Regions from separate parts of the Micromonospora sp. NPDC048839 genome, predicted to be linked through region 3. Evidence: riboswitches for the same ligand, from Rfam matches in the RefSeq annotation. Region 3 holds a riboswitch; each other region holds the start of a gene.
What was found. Region 3 has a riboswitch for cyclic di-AMP ahead of AB0C25_RS33800 (hypothetical protein). Riboswitches for the same ligand answer to the same signal wherever they lie in the genome.
Positions count from the first base shown of each region.

Region 1: another riboswitch for cyclic di-AMP. It lies ahead of AB0C25_RS00370 (hypothetical protein); the one in region 3 lies ahead of AB0C25_RS33800 (hypothetical protein).
Region 2: another riboswitch for cyclic di-AMP. It lies ahead of AB0C25_RS29625 (NlpC/P60 family protein); the one in region 3 lies ahead of AB0C25_RS33800 (hypothetical protein).

Region 1 is NZ_JBEZGL010000001.1:70,647-78,012, reverse strand. It holds gene AB0C25_RS00390 (hypothetical protein) at 1-16, opposite strand, end outside; gene AB0C25_RS00385 (copper ion binding protein) at 31-240, opposite strand; gene AB0C25_RS00380 (metal-sensitive transcriptional regulator) at 336-632, shown strand; gene AB0C25_RS00375 (YibE/F family protein) at 823-2,211, shown strand; cyclic di-AMP (ydaO/yuaA leader) riboswitch at 2,378-2,508, shown strand; gene AB0C25_RS00370 (hypothetical protein) at 2,513-3,532, shown strand; gene AB0C25_RS00365 (carbonic anhydrase) at 3,590-4,312, opposite strand; gene AB0C25_RS00360 (MarR family winged helix-turn-helix transcriptional regulator) at 4,539-4,874, shown strand; gene AB0C25_RS00355 (hypothetical protein) at 4,991-5,350, shown strand; gene AB0C25_RS00350 (hypothetical protein) at 5,510-6,307, shown strand; gene AB0C25_RS00345 (YkvA family protein) at 6,367-6,708, shown strand; gene AB0C25_RS00340 (TIGR03618 family F420-dependent PPOX class oxidoreductase) at 6,740-7,147, shown strand.
Region 2 is NZ_JBEZGL010000020.1:133,520-139,737, reverse strand. It holds tRNA gene AB0C25_RS29640 (tRNA-Gly) at 52-125, opposite strand; gene AB0C25_RS29635 (pyridoxamine 5'-phosphate oxidase family protein) at 364-924, opposite strand; gene dcd (dCTP deaminase) at 1,024-1,602, shown strand; gene AB0C25_RS29625 (NlpC/P60 family protein) at 1,666-2,706, opposite strand; cyclic di-AMP (ydaO/yuaA leader) riboswitch at 2,720-2,855, opposite strand; gene AB0C25_RS29620 (N-acetylmuramoyl-L-alanine amidase) at 3,090-5,066, shown strand; gene AB0C25_RS29615 (NlpC/P60 family protein) at 5,122-6,135, opposite strand.
Region 3 is NZ_JBEZGL010000028.1:56,752-64,117, reverse strand. It holds gene AB0C25_RS33810 (SRPBCC family protein) at 1-291, shown strand, start outside; gene AB0C25_RS33805 (hypothetical protein) at 567-1,067, opposite strand; gene AB0C25_RS33800 (hypothetical protein) at 1,274-2,290, opposite strand; cyclic di-AMP (ydaO/yuaA leader) riboswitch at 2,347-2,478, opposite strand; gene AB0C25_RS33795 (cation diffusion facilitator family transporter) at 2,590-3,507, opposite strand; gene AB0C25_RS33790 (AAA family ATPase) at 3,615-5,729, opposite strand; gene AB0C25_RS33785 (alpha/beta hydrolase) at 5,838-6,785, opposite strand; gene AB0C25_RS33780 (carbonic anhydrase) at 6,949-7,366, shown strand, end outside.

The sequences.
Region 1 (7,366 bases), on a different contig from region 3:
TCGTCCCGGTACGCATGTCGGCCCCTCCGCTCACGCGTCGACGAGGTCGTAGCCGGCCTCGTCGACAGCCGCCCGGACGAGCTGCACGTCCAGCGGCTGTTCGCTGCTCACGGTGACCTGCCCGGTCGCGAGGTCGACCTGGACGTCGCGGACGCCCGCGATGCCGCCGACCTCGACGCTCACCGCGCTGACGCAGTGCCCACAGGTCATGCCCTGCACCTGGAACGTCGTGTTGACCATCGGATCGTCTCCTTCGCCGTACCGGTACCCGGTGGGGGTATCACCACCGGACTGCACCGTACCATACCCCCAGGGGGTAGGTTATCCTGGTCGGCATGAGCGCACCCACCCCGATCCGCGGGTACACCGCCAGCAAGGACCAGCTGCTCGCGCGACTCCGCCGAGTCGAGGGTCAGGTCCGCGGCATCGAGAAGATGGTCGACGACGACCGTTACTGCATCGACGTGCTCACCCAGATCTCCGCGATCCAGGCCGCACTGGACAAGGTGGCGCTGGGGCTGCTCGACGGGCACGCCCGGCACTGCATGCACGAGGGGGCCGCCGAGGGTCGGGCCGACGAGATGGCCACCGAGATGATGGCGGCGGTCGGCCGGCTGATGAAGCGCAGCTGACGACACGCCCGGGTGCCGGCACCCGCGGCGCGAGGTCGGTTTCCGGGCAACCAGGGTCGGGCACTGACCGTCCGTGATCGCGTGGTCGTCGGTCCGCGATCCGCCGCGCCTCGCGCCGCCTTTCGGCGAGGACACTGAACCGCGCGGCCCGCTGACACGTATCCCGCACCGGATCGTTGGGAGTCTCGACTTGGGTTCCGACCACGCCCGCCCCGCTCCGTCCGCCCCGCCCCGGGTGCGACGGATCCTCGTCATGACCGTGGTGCCCCTCTTCGTCGCCACCGTGGTCGCCGCGGCGCTGCTCTGGCCGCGCGGAGGAGCACCGCAGACCGACGGCGGAGCGGACGTGCCGCGCTACGCCGGCACGGTGACCCGGGTGGTGACCGAGCCGTGCCCGCCGCTGCCGTCGAGCCCCGAGGGCACACCCAGGGTCGGCACCGGGCCGTGCGGCACTGTCGACGTCCGGGTGGACGACGGACCCGCAGCCGGCCAGCAGGTGCGGACACCGGTGCCCGACGGCCCGGGCGCGCCACGTGTCGACGTCGGCGACGAGGTCATCCTGGTCGAGTTGACCGATCCGACCGATCCCACGGTCAGCAACTGGAACATCGCCGAGCACCAGCGCGGCACCCCGCTGGTGTGGCTGGCGGTGGTCTTCGCCGCCGCGATCGTCGCGTTCGGCCGGTGGCGGGGGTTGGCCGCGCTCGCCGGATTGGCGGCCAGCTTCGCCATCCTGCTCACCTTCGTGCTGCCGGGCATCGGCGCCGGCCGGTCACCGCTCCTGGTGGCGGTGGTCGGCGCCGCCCTGATCATGTTCGTGGTGCTCTATCTGACCCACGGCGTCACCGCGCAGACCTCGGTCGCGGTGCTCGGCACCCTGGGCAGCCTGGTGCTGACCGGCGCGCTCGCCACCGTCGCCACCGCGGCGACCCACCTCACCGGCTTCGGCAGCGAGGACGCGACGACACTGTCGATGTTCCAGGGTGACGTGGACCTGCACGGCCTGCTGCTCGCCGGGATCATCATCGGTTCGCTCGGGGTGCTGGACGACGTGACGGTCACCCAGGCGGCCACCGTCACCGAGCTGTCGAACGCCAATCCCGGGCTGACCCGGCTGCAGCTGTACCGTGCGGCGACCCGCGTCGGCCGGGCGCACATCGCCTCCACTGTCAACACCATCGTGCTGGCGTACGCGGGCGCGTCGCTGCCCCTGCTGCTCCTGCTCACCGCCGACGCTCGGCCGATCGGGCAGTTGCTCACCAGCGAGTTCCTCGCGCAGGAGATCGTCCGCAGCGCGGTCGCCACCCTCGGGCTGATCGCCGCCGTGCCACTGACCACCGGGCTGGCCGCGATCGTGACCGCCGCCGGGCGCGCCGAGACCACGCCGCCGAGCGAGACCACGCCGCCCGCCGAGGTGGCTCGGCCGCGCCCCCAGGCCGACCGGGCGGAGGCGCTGGCCGCCCTCAGTTCGCCGCGCGCCTCTCGACCCGACGAGCCGGACCAGACGCGGACCCCGCCCCCATCCACCGCCACCGACGGGTGGCCGGAGTCGAACAGGAGCACGGATACGGCATGGTGACACTCCTCAGCGTGACCAGATCGGGTCTCCCCCCTGAGAACCGCGTCACTGGTTACCCAACGCTATGGCGAAATGACACTTTTGGTCGGCATCCAGGCGTAGCTCACCCAGTCGACTCTCGGGTAACCTCGCTGCCGGTTACCGATGAAGGCGCGAAGCGGCGCCTGCGGTGCCACCGCCCAATCGCCAACCGGCGAGCCGGGGACCCAGGTGTGTGGGGTGAATCCGCGTCAGCGGTAGGGGCCACTTCCGCCCCGAACCCGTCAGCTAACCCGGTCGGCGGTCGACGGAAGGGAACATTGTGACGGCACCCCTACGCCGCTGGTTGACACCCGTGGTGGCCGTGATCGCCGCACTGACCGTGCTCGCCGGCCCCCTCCCGGCCCACGCCGCCCCGACGACCCCCACACCGTCCGGGCACGAGGAGGACGACGAGCCCAAGCTGCTCAACGACGTCATCGAGCAGGTGAACCGCGACTACTCCGCCGCCAAGTCCAAACTGGACAAGTCCAAGAAACGGCAGTTGGAGTTGGCGGTGGCGGTGGACCGGGCCAAGGCCGACCTGGACGCGCTGGCGCCACAGGTCGGGCAGATCGCCTCCCAGTCGTACCGGACCGGTCGGATCGGTGCGCTCGCGATGCTGCTCGAGAGCAACGCTCCGGACACGTTCGTGCAGCGCGCCGCGATGCTCGACGAGATCAACATGGTGAACGAGAACAAGCTCGCCGAGGTCAACGCGGCGAAGGCCCGTGCCGAGCAGGCCAAGCTGCTCCTCGACACCGAGGTCCGCGAGCAGCAGAAGCAGACCGCCGTGATGGCCAAGCGCAAGAGCGAGGCCGACAAGGCGCTCGCCCTGGTCGGCGGCAAGGGCTTCACCGGTGGCCTGGTGGACGCCACCTCGCCGGTCGCCAAGATCGGCCCGGGTCGCACCGCCGACGGCGACTGGAAGGCGCAGTCCTGTAGCGAGAAGGACCCCACCACGTCCGGCTGCGTCACGCCGCGCACGCTGCACGCGTACAAGGAGGTCCGGCGGGCCGGCTTCACCCGGTTCGTCGGCTGTCACCGCAATGGTGGACCGTACGAGCACCCGAAGGGCCGCGCCTGCGACTGGTCGCTCCAGAAGAGCGGCTTCTCACCCTGGCACAACGAGGACACCCGGACGTACGGCAACAACGTCGCCGCGTTCCTCATCCGCAACGCGGACCGGCTCGGCATCTACTACGTGATCTGGAACCGGCAGATCTGGTTCCCGGCGACCGGCTGGAAGTCGTACAGCGGGCCGTCGAACCACACCGACCACGTGCACATGTCGATGCTCTGACCCGCAGCATCCTTCGTCGAGGGCCGTTCCGCGTCGCGCGGAGCGGCCCTCGACGTGTCAGGCGGCCGCGGCCGGGTCGGCCGACCCGGTCGGCACGCCGAGCGTCGCGAAGCCGGCCGGTACGGCGGCCACCGGGCGCACCACCCCGGCGGCGAGCCGGTACGACACCCCCACCACCGCGCACCGCCCCTGCGCCACCTCGGCGGCCAGCACGGGCGACTGCCCGAGCAGCGTCTCGACGGTCTGCGCGATGTGGATGTCGACGATCCCGTCGATGTCGTCCACGCCCTCGGCCTCGGCCCGGCGCAGGCTGGGCAGCACGGCATCGACGACCGCGCCCAGGTGCCCGGGAGGCTGGGTGCCGGTCGCCGCGGTCTCCCGCGCCGCCTGGACCGCCCCGCACGAGTCGTGGCCGAGCACCACCACCAGCGGGGTGCCGAGGACGGTCACCGCGTACTCCACGCTGCCGAGCACCTCCGGACCGGCCGTGTGCCCGGCCGTGCGGACCACGAACAGGTCGCCCAGCCCTCGGTCAAAGATGATCTCGGCGGCCAGTCGGGAGTCGGAGCAGCCAACGATCACCGCGAACGGGTGCTGCCCGTCGGCCACGGCGGACCGGCGCCCGGCGTCCTGGTTGGGGTGGCGCGGGGCGCCGCTGACGAAGCGCCGGTTGCCGGCGGTCAGTTCGGCGTACGCCTGGGCCGGCTCGGTGGGCGCGGACGCCCGGTCGGCGATCCGCTGCGGACCCGGCTGCCCGCCGGGAGTTCCAGGACGACTCATCCCCGCACCTCGTCTTCATGCGTCTGACCTGGTCAGAGGGCTTATCAGCGGGCCGGCGACGGCGCTGGCTCGGGCTCCACCGTCACACGCACCCTAAGATGCGTCAAGGTATGCGTGATTTAGATTTCATACGTTGACGTCGGTTCGACCCCTGGGTGACGCGCCGAACGCACGACGGGCGAGACTCCCGGAGGGCAGGGCGGACGCCCGGAGAGGCGGTCACACGATGGCGAGCACCGCGACGGGTGCCACCGGCGGCGGGCGGAACTGGACGTTCCTCACCAACCACGGGCACGTGCTGCTGGCCATCGCCCGCGACCCCACCGCCCGGCTACGCGACGTCGCCGCGGAGGTCGGCGTGACCGAACGGGCCGCGCAGGCGATCGTCGCCGACCTGGAGGCGGAGGGTTACCTGCACCGCACCCGCGTCGGACGGCGCAACGAGTACACCCTCAATCCGGCCGGCCGGTTCCGGCACCCCGCCGAGGCCGACCGCCAGGTCGGTGACCTGCTCGCGCTGTTCGCCGAAACGCCCACCACGGAGGTCGACCCCGAGGTCTGACCCACTCGACACCAGGTGGGACACCCGCCGTCCACAGTGCGCAGGGTGGTGGCGGTCACGGCCTCCCGGGCCGTCGCCGTGCTGCGCCACGGCAGGGCAGGCGTTAGGTTGGTCGGGTGTCGTCCGCAGTGTTGGTCCGCCCGGCCCGTTGGGCTGTGCTGCGGTCGCTGCGTGAGCTGACCCGACTGGCGATCACCGCGCTGGTGCTCGCGGTCGGCCTGGGCGGCGCCCTCGCCGCGACCCCACCACCTGCCTCGACGCAGCTGCGGCCCAGTGCCGTGAGCAGCCGGGTGGCGACTGTCCGCCCCGATGCCGCGCCGGCCACCGAGCGGGCGGCCCAGCCCGCTGCCGTCCGGCCGGCTGACCCGGCGGGCACCACCGCGGAGACCTCGCCGATCGCGGAGAGCCGGGGTCAGGCCCCAGCCATCGATCCCGGCCGTGGCACCCCCGCGCGACGCGGTCCGCCCGTCCGCTGATCCTGGCCCGGTGATCCCCGGGGCCCTGCCCGGCCTCCGGTAGTCCGCCACAGCAGCTGAGTCGCCCCCGACGGGATGACCCCGTCGCCCGGCCGCCCGCTCCCGTCGGGCTCCTCCTGCCACCCGTCGATACCCGCCTTCGACCGCGAGGTGCTGATCATGCAAACCATCCTCTCCGCCGCCCTGCCCGACCTGTCCCGGGCCGCTGTCATCTGGCTGAGCCTGCTCGGGTTCGTCGGCGTCGCCGTCGCCGCTCTGCTGCTACGGCCCGGCCGGCTCCGCCTCGACCCGGGCGCCCGGATCCGCCGCGCGGCCATGCCGAGCCAACTCGAACAGGCGCAGGAGGAGCGGGAGCAGAGCCGCTACGCGCAGGAGGTCGCGGTGGCCGCGGCGCGGGCGACCACCACCGCTCAGCGCCGCCGAACGGAGTGGGTGGCCGCGCAGGAGGCGGTCGAGGCAGCCTGGCAGACGTACGAGGCGGCCGAGGCCGCCGTCCGGCGACTCGACGCGGCAGCCGCCATGCCCCTGCCGCAGACCACCCGCACTCCCGCCGAGTACGCAGACCGCGAGCGTTACCTGCACCGTGCCGCGCTTGACGCGTACTGGCGGCGGGAGTTGTCGGTGGAGCAGCTCAGCGACGTCTTCGCGCACCGCGACGGCTGGGACCCACGGCTGCACCCGGTCGCACAGGAGCTGGTGCTGCGGCGGGCGATTCGCGACAACCTGGCGGCCCGGCACGCCGCGGCCCGCGAGCAGGAGCAGGTTGCCTGGCGGGCGGCCGAGATGGCCGTCGCGGCGGCCCGCAGTCTGCGCGAGGAGGCCCACGCCGCCACCGGGCGACGGGTCGCCGAGTCGGCGTCGGTGCTGCCGCTCAGCGAGGTGGTCAAGCCGTCGGTCGAGCAGACCCGGGAAAACACGGTGACCGCTCGCGGCCGCGCGGCGGTGCCCGCATTCTGAGCCGCGCGGCGGTGCCCGCGTTCTGAGCCGCGCGGCTCCCGGTGGGTTAGCGTGACGGCATGTCCCGAGAGGCGTGGGTCCTCGTGGTGATCGCCGGCATCCTGGCCATCGCCACACTTGTCGGTGCCGTGGTGCTGGCGGTGCGGGTGGTGCGTACGCGGCGGATGTTGACCGGCCTCGGCACCGGCGGCAAGGTCGCCTTCTACGGCGCGCTGATCTACACGATCTTCCCGATCGACGTCCTCCCGGACCCGATCTACCTGGACGACATGGGTGTCCTGGCCGGCGCGCTGATCTACCTCACCCGGCTGGTGCACAAGCGCCGGGCAGCCGGCCACCAACTGCCCGGCCAGCCTGATTCGTCGACCGATCGGGAGCGGGCACGCCGTCAGGTGCCATGATCGGGGTCGGTTCGGTGGACAGGGGACGGGCATGGCGGGCGATCATCGGTTGGACGTGCACGACGAGCGTGTTGTCGCCTTCTGCGCGGAACGGCACCTCGCGACCCTGACCACCATTCGTGCGGACGGGACCCCACACGTCGTACCGGTCGGGGTGACCCTCGACCCGGCGGCCGGGCTGGCCCGGGTCATCACCTCCGGCAGCTCCCGCAAGGCCCGTCAGGTGGCCGCCGCCGGTGCGGCGGGCGCGGCGGTGGCGGTCTGCCACGTGGACGGCCGCCGCTGGCTGACCATCGAGGGCCGCGCGGTGCTGCGGTCGGATCGGGCCGCCGTGGCGGACGCGGAGCGCCGCTACGCCGAGCGGTATCGCACCCCACGTCCGAATCCGGAACGCGTCGTCATCGAGATCACCGTCACCGGGCTGCTCGGGAGCCTCTGACCCCCGAGGTACCCAGGAATCCCGCCCGGCCGGCAGTCGTTGCACCCTCTCGCGACCCCCGCACCTCCGCGACCGGCGGAATGCCCGCCGGAGCAGGGCCGTTACGTCCCCGGTACGGCAGCGGCCCAGATCCCCGCTGGTCGTCGCCCCGGTGCTGAGCCGAGCGCCATTCCCGGTGCTGCGCCCTCCGCCAGTAGGAGGCGCCAACCCCCGAACGGA
Region 2 (6,218 bases), on a different contig from region 3:
CGACGGCGAAGGCCCTGACCAGGAGGCAAGTCCTGGCCAGGGCCTTCGCGGTGGAGCGGGTGACGGGAATCGAACCCGCACTGTCAGCTTGGGAAGCTGATGTTCTGCCATTGAACTACACCCGCAAGCGGCACCACTGTACCCGAGTCGTCGAGCCCGTGCACCCAGGTACCCCCGCCCGCCGCTCGGCCCGGGTTGATCCACTCGGGGTCCTGAAAGTCGGGGCATCCGAGCGGCCGGGACACCGCGATATCACCGAAACGGAGTGGATCATGCCGGGCGGCCGCCGGCGGGGCGGGGCGGACGGCTGAATGCCGGCTCCGTCACGCACGGAGCCGGCATTCGGCTGACCCTGGTCCGTGGTCAGGCGGCCGTGCACTGGACGTCACGGCTGCGGCGGGTCGGGCGGGTCTGCGGCACGGTGAGCGGCGCGGTCGCCACCGCCGACGGGGCATGCGGGTCGAGCCAGACCCGAACGGCCGGCCGGGCCGGCGCGAGGCCCGGGACGCCGGTGATGTGCTGCTCGCGGCGGGTCAGCATCGCCACGTCGACGGTGAACTCGAACAGCTGCCAGTCGACCTGCGGCTCGGCGCGGGCGCCCTGCGCCAACCGGGCGACCCGTGCCGGATCGGTCACCGGGCGGGCGTGACCCGCCACGTACGCCTCGTCGTCGCTCTCCTCCGGCGGGAACGAGTGCAGCGCGTAGCGGCCGTCGCGTTCGAGGTCACGGCGCTTCGGGGAGTCGATGATGAAGCAGAAAAGACCCTCGTCGGTGATGACCGGGGAGACCGGATGGACCCGGGGCCCGCCGTCGGCACGGACCGTGGCCAGGTAGCCGAAGCCCGGCCCGTACTGCTGGAGGAGAACACGGATCCCGTCGGCGAGTCGGGGCTCGTCGGCGGCGAATTCGGACCAGGAAGCCATGTGGGCATTCTATCGAACAAATGTACGAGCGGCGACCTCGACGCGCTGGTCACCGGCACCGAATTCGGGGGTTTTGAGGCCCGCCGCTAAGGTGGTCCGATGCTGCTCTCCGACCGCGACCTGGTCTCCGAGATCAAGGCCGGCACGCTGGGCCTGGAGCCGTTCGAGCCCACCCTGGTCCAACCTTCCAGCATCGACGTACGGCTGGACCGGCTTTTCCGGGTCTTCAACAACCACCTCTACACCCACATCGATCCGGCGATGCAGCAGGACGACCTGACGTCGGCGGTGGAGGTCCCCGACGGGGAGCCGTTCGTGCTGCACCCCGGGGAGTTCGTGCTCGCCTCGACGCTTGAGGTCATCTCGCTGGGCGACCAGCTCGCCGGCCGCCTGGAGGGCAAGAGTTCCCTGGGGCGGCTCGGGCTGCTGACGCACTCCACCGCCGGCTTCATCGACCCCGGCTTCTCCGGTCACGTCACGCTCGAACTCTCGAACGTCGCGAACCTGCCCATCACTCTCTGGCCGGGTATGAAGATCGGGCAGCTCTGCATCTTCCGGCTCTCCTCGCCGGCCGAGCACCCGTACGGCTCTGCGGTCTACGGCTCGCGCTACCAGGGGCAGCGGGGGCCGACGCCGAGCCGCGCCTGGCAGCACTGGCGCACCTGGCCCACCCGCTGACCCCGTGAACGACGAGGGCCCGCCGCGACGAATCGCGACGGGCCCTTCGGTCGACACACCGGATCAGCCTGGACGGCCGTAGCTGTGGATCGGGCCGTCGTCGACCTTCTTCATCTTGACCGGTTGGCCGGCCTGCGAGGCGTGCACCACCCAGCCGCCACCGACGTACATGCCGACGTGGTGGATGTCGCTGTAGTAGAAGACCAGGTCGCCGGGGCGCAGGTCGCCCTTGCTGACGTTCTTGGTGACGCGGCTCTGCGCGGCGGCGTTGTGCGGCAGGGACACCCCGGCCTTCGCCCAGGCGGCCAGCATCAGCCCGGAGCAGTCGTACGAGTTCGGGCCCTCGGCACCCCAGACGTAGGGCTTGCCGATCTGCGCGCAGGCGAACTTGACCGCCGTGCCGGCGGCGCCACCGGGATAGCTGCCGGGGCAGGGGGCCGGGCGCAACGGACCGCCGCCACCGCTGCCGTACACCTTGAGGCGCAGCTTCTGCAGCTTGTCGATCTCGTCGTTGATCTGCTTCTTCTTCGCCGCCAACTGGGCCTCGGTACGGGTCAGCTGGGTCACCATCTCGTCGAGCGGCGCCTTCTGCCTGGCCAACTCGTCGCGCAGGTCGGACACCTCGCGGACGTCCTGCTGCTGGTTGTGCGCGAAGCGGTCGAGCATTTCGAGCTGGCCGACCACCTCGCTGGGTGACTGGCTGCCCAGCACCGCGTTGACGGTCAGCACGTTCTCGCCCTTGTAGGCGCGTACGGCCAGGGCACTGACCTTGTCCATCGCGGCGTCGACCTGACGCTCCAGCGGGGTGATCCGGGCGGCCAGCGCCTGGGCCTGCCTGCGCTTGTTGGCGAGGTCGATGCGGGTGGCGTTGTGCTGTTCGATGACCGGTTCGAGTTTGTTCCAGTCGGCGTCGATCTGGCGTTCGATCTCGGCGACGGACGGGTCGGCGTGGGCCGCGGTGGCGCTGCCGGTCAGGACGACGGCGACGCCGGCCAGTGCGGCGAGCGCGGTGGTGAAGCGGGACCAGCGTGGGCGCGGCGCGATCGACGGCGGGCCGGCTGCTGCCGACCGCTCGGACGACGGCCGCGGGGCATGGAGTGCCACCGGGGTTCCGTACTCCTTCTTCCTGACCGCCTACCGGGTTAGCTGACGGGTTCGGGCGGGAAGTGGGCGCCCTACCGCAGTGACTGCGGATTCACCCCGGGGGACATGGGTCCCCGGTTCGTTCGGAAACGACTCGGCGGTGTCGGTCCGTTACCGCCCGGGCTGGACGGAGCTGCTATCGGGCCGACGAATGACCAGAGTAGAGACGCTTGTTACCACTCCGCAACCCGTGCGGCCGTGACACTCCGTACCGATCGGAGAGGATCACCGGCCGTACGTGAAGAATTCTTTCCCAAGGAGTCGACACATAGAAAGGTATTGACGCGGACTCCCGGGCGGCGCGAGGGTGACCACATCTTCACCCGCGAGATCTGGGGGGTTCGATGCACCATCCAACCCTGCTCCTCGGCCGGCGTGCGCTGCTCGCCGCCGCCGTGGTCGCCGCCGCGACCGCGGTCCCACCACCCGCCACCGCCGCCACACCGACGGCCGACCGCCAGCAGCGGTACGCCGCCGCGGCGGCCGAGTACGGCGTACCGACCGACGTGCTGCTCGGCGTCTCCTACCTGGAGTCCCGCTGGGACAGCAACGCCGGCACACCCAGCACCAGCGGCGGCTACGGCCCCATGCACCTGACCGCCGCCCGACACGTGGCCGCCCTGCCCGTGGGCGGCCACCACGACACCGGCGCCGAGGACCCGCGTGGCGACGACTCCCGTAGCGCGCTGGCACCCGCGCCCCCGCCGGCCGAGGACCCGGCGCCACCCGCCGGAGCGTTGCAGACCGTGGATGCCGCCGCCGCGCTGACCGGCGCGAACCCCGACGCGCTGCGCACCGACGCCGACGCCAACATCCGGGGCGGGGCCGCGCTGCTGGCCTCGTACCAGCGGGAGTTGGGCGCGCCGGTCGGGGCCGGCACCGACCCGGCCAGCTGGTACGGCGCGGTGGCCCGCTACGCCGGCGCGGACAGCGCAGACGCCGCGGCGGCCTTCGCCGACGAGGTCTTCACCACCATCGGCAGCGGCGCGTCGCGGGTGACCGACGACGGCCAACGGATCACGCTGCCGGCCCGGGCGATCCGGCCGCAGCGATCGTGGCTGGACCGACTGGGTCTGCGTCGGCTCGCCCGCCCGGACGGACTGGAATGCCCCCGGACCATCTCCTGCGAGTGGATCCCGGCTCCCTACGCGGCGTTCGGCGACGGGGACTACGGCAACCACGACCTGTCCGACCGGCCCGCCCGGCAGAAGATCGAGTACATCGTCATCCACGACACCGAGGGAAGCTGGGCCACCACCCTGCGACTCGTCTCGGACCCGACCTACGTGAGCTGGCACTACACGCTGCGCTCGGTGGACGGGCACATCGCCCAGCACGTCAAGACCAAGGACGTCGCCTGGCACGCCGGCAACTGGTACGTCAACGCCAAGGCGGTCGGGCTGGAGCACGAGGGCTTCGCGGCGCAGGGCACCTGGTACACCGAGGCGATGTACCGGACCTCGGCGAAGCTGGTCCGACACCTCGCGCTGCGGCTGGGCGTCCCGCTGGATCGCCAGCACATCATCGGCCACGACAACGTGCCCGGCACCATCGCCGCGAACGTCCGAGGAATGCACTGGGACACCGGCCCGTACTGGGACTGGAACCACTACTTCGAGCTGCTGCACGCGCCCCGGTTGGACACCGGTACCCCGGCCACCGGTCTGGTCCGGATCGACCCGGACTTCGCCACCAACCAGCCGGCGTTCGTCGGCTGCGTCACCGCCGGCATGCCGTGCGCGCCACGCGGCTCCTCGGCGGTGGTGCTGCGCTCCGCGCCGGCCGCGGACGCGCCACTGGTGAACGACATCGCGCTCCGCCCCGACGGCACCCCGAACACCATGGAGGTGTCGGATCACGGCGCCCGCGCCTCCGCCGGGCAGACGTACGCGCTGGCCGGTCGGCAGGGCGACTGGACGGCGATCTGGTATCTCGGGCAACGGGCCTGGTTCCACAACCCGGCGTCCGCGCCCACCGCCAGCTGGACGGTCGGACTGGTGGCCACCCCGAAGCCCGGCCGAGCCACCATCCCGGTGTACGGACGGGCCTACCCGGAACAGGCGGCCTACCCGACCGGCGTGCCCTACCAGACGATCTCGCCACTGCAGTACACCCTTGCCGCCGGGCAGCGGTACGCCGTCGGCGCGGTGCTGCCGGGCGAGTACTACCGGGCCAGCACTGTCGACGGCTCCTCGCCCGGTGACTGGACGGTGATCCGCGGCAAGAACAGGTACGCGCAGATCCAGTTCGGCCACCGCATCATGTACGTCGACCTGGCCGACGTGCAGCTCCTGCCGTCCCCGGTGGGCGCACCCCGCTGACCACGACGACGGCCCCCGGTCGGTGACCGGGGGCCGTCGTGTCGCACGGGGTGGATCAGCCAGGTCTGCGGAACCCGGCGACGGGCATGGTGTTGATGCTGGACACCTGCACCGGTTTACCGGCACGTGGCGCGTGCACCATCTGGTTGTTACCCAGATACAACCCGACATGACTCAGGCCCGAGTAGAAGAAGACCAGGTCACCGGGGCGGGCCTCGGCTCGCGCCACGGCCTTGCCCTCGTTCCACTGGTCTCCCGTGTGGTGGGTGAGGGAGATCCCGGCCGACCTGTAGGCGTACTGGGTCAGCCCCGAGCAGTCGAACGAGTTCGGGCCGGTGGCACCCCAGACGTACGGATCGCCGACCTGCTGGCAGGCGGTCTTGATCGCCTTCTGGGCGGCCACGGCAAGCACACCGTTGATGGTCGGGCAGCCGGCGGTCTTGACCGTCGTCTTCGGCATCGACGCCTCAAGCTGCTTGATCTCGGCGTCGATCTGCTTCTTCTTGGCCGCCAACTCGTTCTGCTGCTTGGTCTGAGTGGCGATCAGGGAGTCCAGCTTCTGCTTCTCGCCGTCGTACTTGGCCCGCACGGCGAGGACGCCCTCGACCTCCTTGCGCTCCTGCGCGGCCAGCCGGTCGAGGATGGTGAGCTGCTCGGTGAGCGTGTCCGGCTTGGCGCTGACCAGTAGTGCGCCGATGTCGTGCGACGGACCCGAGATGTAGTAGCGGGAGGCGAGATCGCCCACCCGGTTGAGCGCCAACTCGCTCTGCAACGCCAGCGGCTCGATCTTCTTCTGCAGGTCCGCCGACTTCTGCCGATTGACCTTCAGCTGCGCCCTGACCTTGTTGTACTGCTCGATAGTGGGCTCCAACTGCTCCCACTTCTTGTCGATCTGCGCCTCAATCTCGTCGACCGTGGGCGCGGCGTGCACCGGGGCGGCAAGCAGGCCCGCGCCGACCACCGCGGCGGCGACCAGGACGAGCAGACGATGACCGGCCCGGCGCAGACCACCCGGCCGAGCAGACGCAGACAGGTCGTGACGATGAGGGGGCATGGTTGCCACCGGCACCGACTCCTTTGCAACCGACCGCCGGGCGCCTCGCGTGAGGGAAGGGCCGAGGCAGACGACCCACAGCGGTCGGTGCCCCACAT
Region 3 (7,366 bases):
GTGGCCGGCCCACTGCGCTTCCGGACCACCTACCACGCGGACGTGCTGATCAGCGAGCACGACGAGATCGTCATGGTGGCCCGCCAGTGGCCCGCCACCACGGTGCGCAACCACACTCGACTGCGCGCCGAGCCGGATGGTCTGGTCCGGATCGACGTCGAGATCACCCTGACCGCGCCGACGCCGCTGTTCCGGTACGCGTTCCGCCAGGCGCGGGCCGCTCACCTCGCCCTCGCCGCCCGCCTCGGCCCGGCCCTCGACCGCGCCGGTGACCCACCACCCCCAGCCTGACCCGCCGACGCTCCACCACCCCGGCGACCCCGTCGCCCCGGCGACCCCGTCGCTCCCGGCCTGACCCGTCCACGCCCCGCCGCCCCGCCTCATGATCGTGCTCGATCCAGGATGTAGTGGCCTGCGGGCGTCGGGAGGCCACTACATCCTGGTTTTAGCGCGGTCGTGGCAGCGCGGTCGTGGCAGCGCGGTCGTGGCAGCGCGATTGCGGCAACGCGATTGCGGCAGCGCGGTCGTGGCAGCGCGATTGTGGCAACGCGGTCGCCGCGGCGCGGTCACGGGTTGCGGCCGTGCCGCGCCAGGGCGGGTCGGGCGGCGGGACGTCGGCCCCACGGCTTGTACGTGGACAGCACCGTCGCGATGATCATCAAGGTGGTCGACACCGCCGGCGCGATGACCAGGTCGACGCGGTCGCGGGCGGGGAGGGCGGCGCCCACCGCGCCGGCGTGCCGGAGATTCGGCGTGAGCAGGAACAACACCAGCCCGACCAGCACCGTGGTGAGCACGAGCTTGGCCAGCACCCAGCGATGGCGCCACAGCCCCCACGGGGTGAGGAGCGCGCTGGCGACCCCGATCAGCCAGACCAGGACGCTCAGCGGCGCGAACAGCACCGTGCCGACCAGCGCCGTGACCGGGTAGACCACCGCCGGGTCGGCGCCGCGCTGCACGGCGATGCCGAGGGTGAGGAGCACCAGGTCGGCGCCGAGCCAGCCGAGCGAGGTAACCAGGTGCAGGGTGAGAAGCCCCTTGCGGGCGGTGGGTGGGATCCGACGCATACCGCGATGCTGCCCGCCGACCCGCGCCAGGTCGTCCGACCACCGACGACATCCGGGGTACGCCCGGCGACGTACCCCCGCCCGGCGACACGATCCTGATCAACACGACATCGCCGACTCCGGGGCATCCCGTCGTCCGGGCACCCCGGAGTCGGCGACCGCGAGTGGATCACCCCGGACCGGGACCGGGGGAGCCGTCGGGTGGGTCAGTAGACCGACAGGTGCACGTGGTTGGTGTGGTCGGTGGAGGGGGTGCCGCTCGCGCCGCTGTACGACTTCCACCCGCTGCTGGGCAGCCAGATCTGCCGGTACCAGATCACGTACAGCACGGCGAGCCGGTCGGCGTTGCGGATGAAGTACGCGGCCAGGTTGTTGCCGTACGTCTTGTCGCCGCCGGTGGCGTTGCCGCCGAATCCGCTCGCCTGGGCGGCGAAGTCGCAGGCCCGGCCCTTCGGGTGTTCACCGGACCCGCTGGGGCGGTGGCAGGAGACGTACCTGGTGAAGCCGGCGGCCTTGGCCTGGTTGAGCGCGTGCAGGGTGCGCGGTGTGATGCAGCCGTTGGCAGGGGTGGGGTCGTTGACGCTGCACGACTCGGATGGCCAGGAGCCGTCGGAGTTGCGGGGTGCCGCCTTCGCGTTGGCGCTGGAGGTGCCCCGGTTGGAGCCGCTGTCGGCGGTGGTCTGCGGCTTGGGGGTGTTGGCCACGGTCAGGGCGCGTTCGGCCTGGTCCTTGCGCTTGGCCATCACCGTGACCTGCTTGCGCTGTTCGGTGATCTCGCCGTTCAGGGCGGTCCGGGTGCGGTTGGCCTGGTCCTTGGTGGCGAGCAGATCGCGCAGCACCCGGTCCTCGTTGGCGGCCACCGCCTCCAGGGCGGCGGCCCGGTCCATGAAGCCCTCCGGGCTGCTGCTGTTGAGCAGCGCCGACACCGCGCCGAGCCGGCCGGTGCGGTACGCCACGCCGGCGATCTGACCGACCTTGCCGTCGCGCTGGGCAAGCTCGACCTCGATCTCCTTCAGCTGGGTGGCGAGCTGCTGCTGCCGCTTGACGGAGGTGTCCAGAGCGCGTTTCGCGTCCAGGTAGCCCTTGCTGGCGGCCTCGAGTTGGGCGCGGAGCGCGGGGGTGCCGCCCTCCTCGTCGGAGTCGGGTGCGGCGGCGGCCCGCAGGCCGGTCGGGGGAGCGGCCGAGGCGGTGCCGGCCGGGATCGCGACGCCGAGGGCGAACATCGCGACGATCAGGGCCGCCAGTCGGGCGGCGGGTGGTCGTGCTGGTGCCACTGCGCATGTCCTTCCGTCAGCCGCCGACCGGGTTAGCTGACGGGTTCGGGACGGAAGATCCCTACCGCTGACGCGGATACACCCCAGGAACGTGGTTCCCCGGTTCGCCCGGTTGGGCGATTAGGCGGCGGCCGCCACCGGCGCCTGGAGGGCGCCGCCTGGTGGAGGCCGGGACCGAGCCTACCGGTGCGGGTGGGGCGGCTGCAGCCGATGTGACGGACGGTGCGTACGTCGTCACGAGAAAAGTGTCACCACTCGATCGAGCCGCAGGCTCCGGAGGCGGCGCCGGGCTCGATCTGCAGCGTCGCGTGTTCGATCTGGAAGTCGTCGTGCAGGGCCGTACGCGCTGCGGTGAGCACCGCGCCGACCTCCGCGCCCGGTGCCATGGTCAGGTGCGCGGAGGCCACGTCCATGCCGGAGGTGAGCGTCCAGACGTGCAGGTCGTGCACCTCGACCACCCCGGGGACCGCGGCCAGCCGGTCGTGCACGGCGGTCACCTGGAGGTGCTTCGGGGCGGCCTGCACCAGGATGCGGACGGCGGCCCGTGCCAGCCGCCAGGTGCGCGGCAGGATGAACACGCCGATGGCGACGGCGACCAGCGGGTCGGCCCACCACCAGTCGGTGACGGAGATGAGGAGCGCCGCGCCGATCACGCCGAGTGAGCCCAGCAGGTCGCCGAGCACCTCCAGGTAGGCGCCCTGGATGTTGATGCTCTCCCGGGCTCCGGCGCGGAGCAGGGCGAAGGCGGCGATGTTGGCGAGCAGGCCGAGCACGGCCACCACGAGCATCGGGCCGGCGACGACCTCGTGCGGGTCGCCGAAGCGGCGGATCGCGGTGATCAACACGTAGATCGCGACGCCGGAGAGCAGAACGGCGTTGGCCAGTGCGGCGAGGACCTCGAGTCGGTAGAGCCCGAAGGTGCGCTGGGGGTCGGTGGTGGCCCGCCGGGTGGCGGTGATCGCGGCGAGCGCCATCCCGATGCCGAGCACGTCGGTGAACATGTGCCCGGCGTCGGAGAGTAGGGCGAGTGAGCCGGTGTGCAGGGCGGCCACCGCCTCGACCACCATCAGGGTGGCGAGCAGCCCGAACGCCGCCCAGAGCCGGCCCCTGTGCTGGTGTGCGGCATTGGCGACCGACCCATGGTGGTGGTCATGACCTGCGCCCACGAGATCCACCTTCCGCCGCCGGTTGGGGCCCGGTCAAATGTATGCTCACATCGCTATGTATGCAACTGTGGCGCGGACCGCTGGTCCGCCACGCGAGGCGCGCCGGATCAGCCGGTTGGATCAATCGTGGTGAGCCGCTGCGTGGCCCGCGAGAGTGCCACGTACAGGGTGCGTACGCCCGCACCCGGATCCGCCCGGATCTCGCTCGGGGCGACGAGCACGACCCCGTCGTACTCCATGCCCTTGGCCTCCAGGCTGGTCACCACCTGTAGGCGCGGCGCGTCGAGCGCGGCGAGCCAACCGGCGACCTCGTCGCGGCGGGGGACCGGCGTGATCACCCCGACCGTGCCCTCAACCTCGGCCAGCAGCCCGGCGGCCGCCTTCACGACGGCGGTCTCCAACCCGCTCGCGGGCACCACCAGCTCGACCGGATCGACCCCGGTGGAGCGCACGGCGGTCGGCAGCGGCAGGTCGGGGTAGAGCCGGCGGATCTCCGCCGCCGCCACCGCGAAGATCTCCGCGGAGTTGCGGTAGTTGGTGGTGAGCGTGAAATCGTGCCGCTTACGCCGGCCCAGCGCCTGGTCCCGGGCCCGGGTCAGCTCCTCCGGGTCGCCGGTCCACGCGGTCTGCGCGGGGTCACCCACCACCGTCCAGGACGCCAGGCTGCCGCGCCGGCCGACCATCCGCCACTGCATCGGCGACACGTCCTGTGCCTCGTCCACCACCACGTGCGCGTAGTCCCGGTAGTCCTCCGGACGCTCCCGGGCCGCCGCCCGAGCCGCCCGCTGCCGCTCGCTCGCGGTGGTCAACTCGCGTACGCCGCCAGCGAGCTGGAACGGGTCGCGGCGGGCCTTGGCCGGCTGCGCCGGCTTGCCGAGCAGGGCGTCCAACTCGTCGAGCAGCGCGATGTCGGCGATGGTCAACCCGTCGGACTCCAGGCTCCGGTACGCGGCGCTGAGCAGCCGGATCTCCGCGGAGGAGAGGATCCCGCCCGCGTACCGGCGCAGCCGCTCCGGCCGGGCCAGCCAGCCGAGCACGTGCCGCGGGTGCAGCCGGGGCCACCACGCCTTGAGGAACTCGCGGAACTCGGCGCGGTCGGCGATCTCCGCCTCGAAGGTCCGCTGGTCCGGCAGGCGAACGCCCACCTCGCGGGCCTGCGCCCAGAGCGCGGCGAACACCCCGTCGAAGCCGGCCCGGCGCACCTCGTTGCGGCGGGCGCCACGGTGCAGCGCGCGGTCCCGGATCCGGTCCAGCTCGGCCCGAACCAGTCGCAGCAGCGTGCCCCGGTAGAGCAGCCGCAGCTCACCCGGGCCGCCCGGCACCGCGTCCCGGACCGCGCGCTCCAGCACCCGGCGCATCCGCAGCGAGCCCTTCACCGCCGCCACCTCGGGCGGGTCGGTGCGGGTGGCGGTCATCCCCGGAAAGAGAGTGCCCAGCGAGTGCAGGGTGGCGGTGTCCTCACCGAGCGAGGGCAGCACCGAGGCGATGTACTCGACGAAGACCCCCGACGGGCCGACCACCAGGATCCCGCCCCCGGCGTAGCGGCTGCGCTCGGAATAGAGCAGGAACGCCGCCCGGTGCAGGGCGACCGCGGTCTTGCCGGTGCCCGGCCCGCCCGCGACGATCGTCACCCCGGAGCCGGGCGAACGGATCGCCTCGTCCTGCTCCCGTTGGATTGTCGCCACGATGTCGCGCATGCCCCGGCCGGTCGCCTTGGACAGGGTAGCCAGCAGGGCGCCGTCGCCGACGACAGTCATTCCCTCCGGGGCGGCGGTCGGGTCCAGCAGGTCGTCCTCGATCCGGGTGACCCGCTCGGCACGGGACTGGATCGTGCGGCGACGCACCACGTCCAGTGGCTGCGCCGGCGTGGCCTGGTAGAAGGCGGCTGCGGCGGGTGCCCGCCAGTCGACGACGAGCGTGCTGGCGTCCTCGTCCCGGATCCCGAGCCGCCCCACGTGCAGCACCTGCCGGTCCCGCAGGTCCAGCCGGCCGAAGACCAACCCCTCGTACTCGGCGTCCAGGACGTGCCGCCGCTGCGCCGCGTGGAAGACCATCGCGTCGCGCTCGACCAACGCGCCGAACGTGCCCACCCGGGCGATCCGGTAGCCGTCACGCTCGGCGCGGACCGCCGAGCGCCGCAGTTCGGCCAGTCGGGCGTACACCCGGTCGAGGTGTCGTTGCTCGACGGCGATCTCCTGCTCCAGGCCGGTCTGGTCGGTCAACGCACGCTCCTTCGAAGGTCGCCGGCAGGCGGCGGAAACCGCGCAAGCCAACCGCAGAAGGGTACGGCCCCGGGCCGTGCCCGCCGCGCCCGAGGTGCGGGAACGCGCTCAGACACCCGTCCCGGCGGCGGTCGCGCCGGCGATCCGGGCCGTCGGCCCGCCGAGCACCCGACGCAGGACGCCGGTGAGCGCGGCGTTGACCTCGTCCGGGCGCTCCATCATCAACATGTGTCCGGCGCCCGGGCAGACGGTCAGCTCGGTGGCCGGGAGGGCCGCCGCGATCGACTCGGCGCAGGGCGGCGGGGTCAGCCGGTCCCGGTCGCCGACCAGGGCGGCGGCCGGCAGATGCGCCAACGCGCCGAGGGTGTCCAGTCGGTGCTGGGTGCCGATGGAGGCACGGAACCCGCCGATCGAGCGCAGCGAGGCACGAGCCACCGCCGACGTCACCAACCGGATATCGGCCGGCTCGCAGCGGTCCCCGAACAGCATCCACCTGATGCTCGGTTGCAGCGCGTTCAGCAGCGCCCGGGGCGCTCGCCACGAGCCGCACCGGGCCAGCACGCCGGCGCCTGTCGTCTCGGCCAGCCGGATCAGTCGGGCGATCCGTGGCGAGAGCCCGTAGGCGGTGTGGGTGTGCCCCTCGGCGGTGGTGGACACGAAGACCAGACCGGCGGTACGGGCGGCGAAGTGCGCGGGGTGGCGGTGGGCGTACTCCATGATCGTCATGCCGCCCATCGAGTGCCCGACCAGCACCACCGGGCCGCTCGGCGCCACCGTGTCGAGCACCGCCGCCAGGTCGTCGCCGAGTTGGGCCAGGGTGGCCGAGGGCAACGCCATGCAGCTGGACCGGCCGTGGCCCCGCGCGTCGTAGGTGACCACCCGCACCGATCCGCCGACCGACGCCGCGGTGAGCGCGTCGACCTGCCGGTGCCAGGCGCGCCCGTCCAACGTCCAGCCGTGCAACAGGACGGCGGTGACCTGGGCGTCCGACGGCCCCGTCGCCTCGACGTTGAGCCGTACACCGTCGGGCATACCGACCTCGAAGCGCTCCGGCATCGTCACCTCCCCAGGGTCGCCCGGCACCACCCACCAGTCCCTCCAATATCCGGCTACCCGCCAGGACACCACGCCAATCGCGCCGCGGCTGACATTCCCCGACCCCGCCCGTGGTGGCCGCCGGAGGGCCAAGCTGGACGGCATGGGGTCGTCGGGAGCGCCCATGGGCGAGGCGTCGGGGCAGCGGCGGCAGGCCGGCGGCACTCCTCGCGCCGCGCTGGCCGACCTGCTCGCCGGTAACCGGCGGTTCGTCAGCGGGCAGCCGATCCACGGGCACGACGTCACGGCCGCCGCGGCCGCCGCCTCCGGCGACCAGCAGCCGTACGCCGTGGTGCTCGGCTGCATCGACTCGCGGGTGCCGCTGGAGGCGATCTTCGACCAGACCTTCGGCGCGATCTGCGTGATCCGTACCGGTGGGCACGTCCTCGACCGGGCGGTGTGCGGGTCGATCGAGTACGTGGTCGGTCAGCTCGGCGTACCGCTGGTGCTGGTCCTCGGGCACGAGCGGTGCGGCGCGGTGGAGGCCACGGTGGCGGCGGTGCGCGCCGGGGAGCGCCCCGGTGGCTCGCTGGCGTACCTGG